DNA from 4 places in the Bacillus paramobilis genome. Region 1 is predicted to be linked to each of the others. Evidence: predicted binding sites of a transcription regulator. Region 1 holds the regulator's gene; each other region holds the start of a gene.
The links. The regulator Rex, encoded in region 1, represses fermentation and respiration genes when NADH is low (regulators of the CRP and FNR family bind a similar motif). The targets are predictions, from matches to a motif close to TTGTGAAATATTTCACAA.

Region 1 (2,212 bases):
ATATTGCTAGGACGACACCTTGGTTCCTTATCGTCATATCTATAATAGGACCTATCTTGGAAGAAATCGTATTTAGAAAAATTTTATTTGGTACACTTTATAAGAAGTTTAACTTCTTTATTGCTGCTATCATTAGTTCTCTCGTATTCGCAGCAATTCATTTTGATTTTACTCACCTATTGGTATACACTTCTATGGGGCTCGTATTCGCCTTTTTATATGTAAAAACGAAGCGTATTATCGTCCCTATCGCAGCTCATGTTGCTATGAATACATTAGTTGCAGTTGCTCAAGTTTTAATGAGCAATGAACAAATTCAAGAAATGATTAAAGAAGCTGAAAAAATGCAAGGCTTTATCGGAGGATTTTTAGTATGAGAAACTCACCATTGTTCATGGCTGCATTGTACTTCCTTCTAGGGTGTATCTTTACACGCTTCGCCATTACGAACGTAACAGATACAATCTGGAATATGTGGACAATACTATTTGCAGTTATGGCAACAATTGATTTTAATTTGGCACTTCGCCTTATCTTAGTTAAATTCACAAAGAAAAAACAATAATAAAACGCAGAGGTCGCTTCCTCTGCGTTTTATTGTGGATAATTCTTTAAAAAGTAAACAAGTGTTTGTAACTCTACCGCTAAATCAATATGATGAATTCTTATATTGTCTGACACATTTAAGCGTGCTGGTGTGAAATTTAAAATACCATGCACATTCGTTTCTGCCAATCTATCTGCTACAGGTTGTGCTACTGTAGCGGGTACTGTTAATATTGCCACTTGTATATCAGTTGATAAACGTTCTTCTAATTCATCTAAATGATATACAGGAATGCCCCCGATTTCTGTTCCGACTTTCTCTTCACTAACGTCAAACGCCATTTCAATTTTTGTATTATTGTTTTTCGTGAAATTATAATGTAAGAAAGCGGTCCCTAAATTACCTACTCCAATAAGTGCTACACGTGTTATATCATCTTGGTCGAGTGTTTCACGGAAAAATGATAATAAATAATTTACGTTATATCCATAACCTTTTTTCCCTAACGCTCCAAAATATGAGAAATCTCTTCGAATCGTTGCGGAATCAACCTTTACCGCTTCACTCAATTCGGCTGATGAAACACGTTGCTTACCAGAAAGAGATAAGTTTTGGATAAATCGATAGTATAGAGGCAATCGTTTGGCAGTGGCCTGTGGAATTTTTTGCTGATCCATATAACCTCTCCTCTCTTCCTATCTTTATTCATATACTTGAATCAAATACAGAAGTTTAGCACTCATGAATTTCCCTGTATAATAAAGAGAAGAAGTATTCTCTCTTTATTTTAAACTATACACTATTTTTAGTATGATTGAGAAATATAAACATGGCAAAGTTAAGAAATTATTTGAGGTGAAAACATTGATTTTATTACAAGTAAACGCGCTTTCGAAATTATACGGTGCAGAAACGATTCTTGCAAACATAAAATTGGAAGTTCAAACGAAAGATCGTATCGCATTAGTCGGACGAAATGGAGCCGGTAAATCTACGTTATTAAAAATAATAGCTGGTGAGCTATCTCATGATGGCGGCGAAATTATAAAACCAAAAGATGTCTCAATCGGGTACTTAGCTCAAAATACCGGGTTAGAAACGTCTTTAACAATTTGGGATGAAATGTTAACCGTCTTTACACACCTGCAGCAAATGGAGACAAAGCTTCGAAGGCTAGAGCAAGAAATGGGCAAAGAAGAAAACTTTTCAAACGAGGCTACATATGAAAGATTATTAGCTGACTATGACCAATTACAATTAAATTATAAAGATCAAGGTGGCTATCAGTACGAAGCAGATATTCGTTCAATTTTAAGTGGGCTTGGCTTCCCAGTTGAAACGCACCAGACGACGATTTCTACATTAAGCGGTGGACAAAAAACACGCTTAGCTCTCGGTAAATTATTATTAACGAAACCGGACCTACTTATTTTGGACGAGCCTACAAACCATTTAGACATCGAAACATTAACATGGCTTGAACAATATTTACAAGGCTATCCTGGCGCAATACTAATCGTTTCCCATGACCGTTATTTCTTAGATAAACTCGTTACACAAGTATATGAAATTTCGAATAAAGAAAGCAGACGATTTGTTGGTAACTACAGTAAATATTTAGACTTAAAATCAGCGCTATACGAGCAAGAAATGAAACGTTATGAA
Region 2 (2,212 bases), 1.8 Mb from region 1:
GTCACCATATAAAACGATACCGACAACTTTATTGTCGCGAATTAATACTTTCTTATAGGAACGTTTACATTCATCAAAGATCGATATCGCTTTCGTCTGTTCATCTTCATAAATTTGGCCAGCAGAGAATAAATCACAACCAGCAACTTTTAATTGCGTACCAACGATACTGCCCGTATATCCATTCGTTTGTAAATTTGTTATATGTTTTGCTAATATTGTGCCTTGTTCATAAAGAGGGGCAACAAGTCCATATGCGATACCATCATGTTCTGCGCATTCGCCAACTGCATAAATGGACTCATCATTCGTTAGCATATAGTCATTGACTACAATACCTCGGTTGACAATTAGACCAGCATCTCTTGCTATTTGCGTATTTGGTCGTATTCCGACAGCCATTACGATTAAATCACAATCTACAACTTCACCATCTTCAAATTGAATGCCCTCAACATGATCTGTACCAAGAATCTTTACCGTTTTCTTTTCCATGAGAAACTTCATGCCTTGTGCTTCTAAATCTTCACGCAATAGAGAAGCTGCTTTCGTATCTAGTTGCTGCTCCATTAAGCTAGGCATTAAATGAACAACATGTACGTCCATTCCTAAGTCAATAAGACCTCTTGCGGCTTCTAAACCAAGTAATCCACCACCAATGACAACGGCCTTTTTCTTTTCTTTAGCGGTATCCATCATAAATTGTGTATCTTCAATAGTTCGAAATCCTGTTACACCAGGAAGTGCGGAACCTTCAACAGGTAAAATAAAAGCACTAGAACCTGTTGCGATAATGAGCTTGTCGTATGTAAGAGTACGATTCTTTTCTGTAATAATAATTTTTTCTTCTCGGTTAATACTTTGAACTCTTTCATTCGTATACAAAGTTATTTCGTTTTCTTCATACCAACTATATTCATTCATAATGATATCTTGCATATTTGTTTTACCTTGTAAAACATGAGAGAGCATAATGCGGTTGTAGTTTGGATGCGGTTCATCTCCCAAAATAGTAATCTCATATGAATCACTATTATGTTTTAAAATTTCTTCGATACAACGTATGCCAGCCATACCATTTCCGATCATAACTAAACGTTTTTTCATTTTCGTTTCCCCTTTTTATGTGAAATATTGAACAAAGGATTATATTTTTATTATAGAAAATCAAATAAGGGGGAGATGTGATATTTATCACATTTTTATAATGATTCACAAATTGTTAAAATTCGGTTTTATGTGAAGGGGATGTGGATATTTTTCGCAAAACGAAAAAGCAGGACATAAGTATTTACACTCATGTCCTGCACTTGATTTATGCTCTCGTAATGGCACGTGGAAATAAAATATTATTTTCTAAATGAATATGCTCAAATAAATCAGACTCTAGTGCTTCAAGGCGTTGGTAAACAAGTCGATAAGTGCCGCATGCGCCTTCTGGAGGCGTAAAGTCATTTGTTACTTTACGAAGTTCTTTTATAATATTTCCGGCATGATTGTGTTCATTTTCTAGTTCATCTACTACTTTACGTAACTTTGCATAGTTTTCATCGGTTGGATTTTGTTCAAATTCTAAAATTGATGGGAAATCTTCCGTTTCTTCTTTAATTAAATGCTGTTCTAATTCCATTTTAAGTTCATGAAATAGCTTATGAATTTGAGCTAAATGAGGCTGATTCGCTCCATGAACGCGTAAGACTTTCGTCACATATGGACTTAACTGTGGTAACTCTTCATGTAAATAACGATGATGCTTATGAATTATATAATCAATCAATTCACGATAAGAAGCATTTTTCCAATCAATTTCAGATTCATTTAATCGTTTCGTATTATGATAAAGTGTATTTAACTTTGTAATTACTTCAGAAGCCGATAAATTTCTTTCATGAATTGCATCAATAAGCGGCTTATTACCACCACAACAAAAATCTATTCTATATGATTTAAAAAGATCACTAGCTTTCGGAAATTGTGTAACAATCTCACCAACAATTGAAGTTTCAGTAAATGTATGTTCCATATGAATGCCTCCATAAAGTTTAAATGTAATATCTAAATTAAGAATAGCGATAAATGAAAAACAATGTGGTGATTGAAATCACTTATTATGTGTCAGTTTTGAGAATAATAAAATGAGTTTTATAAAAGGAAGAGAATTCGTTGCAATCGTTTCTGATAATAAAAAAAGAAGCTTACTAGAAGCTTCTTT
Region 3 (2,212 bases), 1.1 Mb from region 1:
GCTTGTAACGGAATGATTTCTTCTTGTTGAGCTGATACTAATTCAGTTTCTTCTTGTTTCACGTCGGGCACTTTCTTTGTTAAGTAATGGTATACCATACCGACAAATACAGACCCGCCAATAATGTTACCGATTGTAACTGGAATTAAGTTATGAATAGCACCTGCAAAAGAAATTGTCTCCGGATGCGGTGAAACTAAAGATAAAGCAAACAGTGATAAGTTTGCAATACTATGCTCGTAACCAGATAAGAAGAATGTGAAAACGAGTAGCATCATCATCATAATTTTTGCTGTATCACCTTTCACTTGAGAAGGTAAGAAACACGCAAGACATACAAGCCAGTTACATAAAATTGCTTTAAAGAATAATTGCATTGTAGGTGTATTCATTTTTCCTTCTACTACTTTATTCATGAAATGACTGTGATCAATTGCTTCGAAAATTCCAGTTGCATAAAATAGTAAGGCAAAGAATAAAGCTCCAGCTAAATTCCCTGCATAACAAGCGACCCAGTTACGAAGTGTATCAGAAATTGTTGTTTCTTTTCTTAAAGTTGCTACTGTGAAGTACATTGTGTTTCCAGTAAACAATTCAGCGCCGCCATATATAATTAGTACGAGGGCAATTCCGAAAAACATAGAAGCAGCTAAATAAGTTGCTGGTGAATCTGCAATGTGAAAAAAGTTACCTAATTTAAAACATAGTACAATAATAAAACCGATATAAATACCCGCAAGTGCGGCACGAATGAAATATTGCATCGGGTTTGTATCTAGCATTTGTTTTTTGCTCTTAGCCAGTTTGACAACATAATCTAATCCTTGTTCTAGCATGAGTAATACGCTCCTTTAGTACATCATCTATAAATACTCCTTATATGAATAAACTACATGGATTCGGTCTTAGTTTCAATAAGTTTGTGCAATGTTTCACAAAAAGGACATACATGCATTGAGAAAACGCTTACAAAAGGTAGTATAATGGAATTTTTTCTGGACATTGAGAGGGGAAAGGGAAAAAGGAAAAAGCGCTGTAATTACAGCGCTTTTTCGTCTAAATTCTTTTCTGCTTTTACTTCTACTTCTTTTGAGAAGAACCAACCGCCAACTGCGATTCCAACTAATACAATCCAGAATGTAAGCTTCCATGGCGTAGATTCTGGGAATGAATGCGGAATTACATTTAATGCAGGGTGTGCTAATGTATAGACTGCTAGTTTCACACCAACCCAACCTACAATTAAGAATGCTGCAGTTTCAAGTCCTGGCTTACGTTTTAAGATTTGTACGAAAGCAGTTGCTGCAAATCGCATAATGATTAATCCGATAAGTCCACCTACAAAGATAACAACGAATTGCCCAGTATCAAGACTACCAATTGTACCTAATCCTGTTTTCGGTAAAGTCATTGCTAATGCAACAGCAGCTAAAATTGAATCAACTGCGAAGGCGATATCAGCAACCTCAACTTTAAATACAGTCCACCAAAAGTTCTCTTGTTTTTTCTTTGCTTCTTTTTCTTCTGTGTCTTCATCCGTATTCTTTTTAACATACGTTTTAAATAAGTGATTACCAGCGATAAACATAAGGTAAATGGCACCGATTGCTTGCACTTGCCATACGTCGACTAGGAACGAAATCATAAATAATGATCCGAAACGGAAAACAAATGCCCCCGCCAATCCGTAAAATAGTGCTTTCTTTCGTTTTTCTTCTGGTAAATGTTTTACCATAATTGCAAGAACAAGAGCGTTATCAGCTGCTAAAATCCCCTCTAGTGCAATTAGGATGAGTAATACCCAACCATACTCCAATAATAATGATACATCCATGTACATTCTCCTCTCATTTCTATAAGTACTAAATAAGTGAAGAATTTCCCCACTATTTAGTTTCCCCATACTCCTGCCTATTAACTTTGGAAGAATTTGGTAATGAATACAAAAAAGACCTCTGCCGTTAATAGGCAAAGGTCTTGCTAGACATATGTAATGAAAATGCCAACAAAGCCGGAAGAACTAAGTTCTACGTAATGACGACTTTGTTTCCAAGAAATATTCTTGGACGCTACTCCCCTTTGGAGATATGCTATTGTACTCTCATTATATGGATAATTTATACGGTTGTCAACCTGTTAAAATATCTTCATTCGGATATTTTATTTTTCGGTTCTTTTTACGTGCAAATGAAAAAGCCAATGTTAAAGGTCC
Region 4 (2,212 bases), 770 kb from region 1:
CTACAATTTCTTTTATACCGTCTCTAGTAATAATAGCTGGTACTCCTGTGCAAATATCGTATTCACCGTACTCCCCATCTAAAATGGCTGATACAGCAATGACACGGTGATCATCGTTAAAAATTGAGCTCGCAATATATGCTAGAGAATTTCCGATTCCGTAATAAGTAGTACCTTTTCGTTTATAAATTTCCCATCCAGCTTTTGCAGTCTTCTCAACGATTTTATCTAAATCTATTTCACCAAATTTGTCTTTTTTCTCTTCTAAAATTTGTAGAATTGGCTTTCCACCAACAGTTACGTGAGACCAAGCAACCATTTGAGAATCACCATGTTCTCCTAATGAATACCCATGAATACTACGAGGATCTACATGTAACATTTCAGATAAAATTGTTCGTAAGCGAGAAGAATCTAGTGATGTACCAGTGCCGATTACACGATTTCTAGGTAATCCAGATAATTTCCACACTTGATATGTAATAATATCAACTGGGTTCGATGCAAGTAAGAAAATACCATCAAATCCACTTTCCATTACGCCGCCAACAACACTTTCCATAATCTTCGCACTCGCTCCTAAAGTATCTAAGCGACTTTGTCCAGGCTTTGGTGCTGGTCCTGCTGTAATAATAACGATGTCCATATCTTTGCAGTCTTCATAGCTTCCTGCATATACTTTTGTTCTTGTATTTGTAAAGTTAATACAGTGTGATAAATCCATCGCTTCCCCAACTGCACGTTCATGATTTATATCAATTAATAATAGCTCTTCGCAAATGCCTTGATTCACAATGGAATATGCACAACTTGATCCAACTAATCCAGTACCGATAATTGCAATTTTTCTTGTATTTCGTCTCATAGCAATCTCTCCTAATTGATCATATAATCTATTTCTTTTGTTCTTTACACTCCTAATTATAGAGATTCCCACGATATAAACCATGGATACTTTGTGAAATATTGAACAAACTTTTGTCCTTTTTGTGAATTGTTATATTCCATTTTCGTCATATTTGTTACAACTGGAAAAATATTTATTATGTATTTATTGACATATACAAAAAGAAAACGAGCGAATAAATTCGCTCGTTTTCTTTTTCCTGTTATTCAGCACTTAATTGACCTTTTAATTGCTGGACAATCATCGGGTTTGCAGGTGCAGCTGGTTTGTAATAGCTTTTTTGCTTTGCGTACTCATACATATTACGTTGGCGCATCTCATCTTGATTACGAATTTGGATTAATGTTTGATGTAACTGTTCATTATCAGACTGAGAAATATAATTTGCATAACTTGTTAAACTTGCATTTAATCCTGCTAAATAATCATTTACCATATCTTTTTCATTCATCTGTCGCTTCCTCCTATCCTAGGAAAGTCATTAATTGCTGTTTCGTATTTCGTGCATCTTGCGCATCCTTTTGTAACATTTGTTTCAACTCTGGATCTGTACAAGCCTGTGCATACTGCTCCAACTTGTTAATAATTGTTGCGTGTCCACCGATCAAATGACGTAAGTTTTCTACTTCAAGCTCTGTTAAGTTTTGCATAGAATACTCCTACCTTTCTTTATTCGTTCACTGTTAGTATTTAGCTATTTTTTAATTGTATACATGAATTAACTTTTTCACGTGCATACAAAATAAAAGATGAATAGCTAAGCCATTCATCTTTTATACTGGTTATGTATTTATTTTTATAGAGATACAATCATACTTATACTCACAAGTAAGTTCCATACAATGTGTAACATAATACTAGGTATAATAGATTGCGTCTTTTTGTATAACATTGCAAATACCATCCCCATAATCGTTGCCGTAATTAAAAGACCCCCATGAAGAATTCCAAAAATAAAGGAAGAAATAATGATACTAACTAAAAAATTATATTTCTTTTCTAAAAATCGATATAAAATACCTCGAAATAGAATTTCTTCTTTAATCGGTGTAATGATAGCGACACTTAGCACATATATAATACTTTGTATGCTACTTTGAAGCCCTAAACTTCCTAATTGTTTCTTTTGTTCTGCTGCACTTTCAAAACTAAACATATGTAACATTAAATATTGTGATACCGCAATGATAATAAAACCAATTAATAGATATAAATATGTCTTCCCACTCTTCAAAACGGATAAATCCCAAATAGATTTAATAAAATGAAAAACCGGTTTATAAGCTAATACAACGATAGCAACAA

Region 2: the regulator Rex is predicted to act here: its motif matches at 1,125-1,142, upstream of nirB (NADPH-nitrite reductase large subunit).
Region 3: the regulator Rex is predicted to act here: its motif matches at 921-938, upstream of AABL52_RS20330 (formate/nitrite transporter family protein).
Region 4: the regulator Rex is predicted to act here: its motif matches at 957-974, upstream of AABL52_RS02465 (L-lactate dehydrogenase).

The regions. Positions count from the first base shown of each region.
Region 1 is NZ_CP151108.1:5,023,999-5,026,210, forward strand. Features, by position in the region: gene AABL52_RS25555 (CPBP family intramembrane glutamic endopeptidase) at 1-377, shown strand, start outside; gene AABL52_RS25560 (YdiK family protein) at 374-565, shown strand; gene AABL52_RS25565 (redox-sensing transcriptional repressor Rex) at 595-1,224, opposite strand; gene AABL52_RS25570 (ABC-F family ATP-binding cassette domain-containing protein) at 1,412-2,212, shown strand, end outside.
Region 2 is NZ_CP151108.1:3,197,304-3,199,515, reverse strand. Features, by position in the region: gene nirB (NADPH-nitrite reductase large subunit) at 1-1,107, opposite strand, end outside; gene ric (iron-sulfur cluster repair di-iron protein) at 1,316-2,023, opposite strand.
Region 3 is NZ_CP151108.1:3,969,574-3,971,785, reverse strand. Features, by position in the region: gene AABL52_RS20330 (formate/nitrite transporter family protein) at 1-836, opposite strand, end outside; gene AABL52_RS20325 (TerC family protein) at 1,040-1,834, opposite strand; yybP-ykoY riboswitch at 1,925-2,090, opposite strand; gene AABL52_RS20320 (TrkH family potassium uptake protein) at 2,129-2,212, opposite strand, start outside.
Region 4 is NZ_CP151108.1:509,320-511,531, reverse strand. Features, by position in the region: gene AABL52_RS02465 (L-lactate dehydrogenase) at 1-865, opposite strand, end outside; gene AABL52_RS02460 (spore coat protein) at 1,110-1,358, opposite strand; gene AABL52_RS02455 (hypothetical protein) at 1,372-1,557, opposite strand; gene AABL52_RS02450 (CPBP family intramembrane glutamic endopeptidase) at 1,704-2,212, opposite strand, start outside.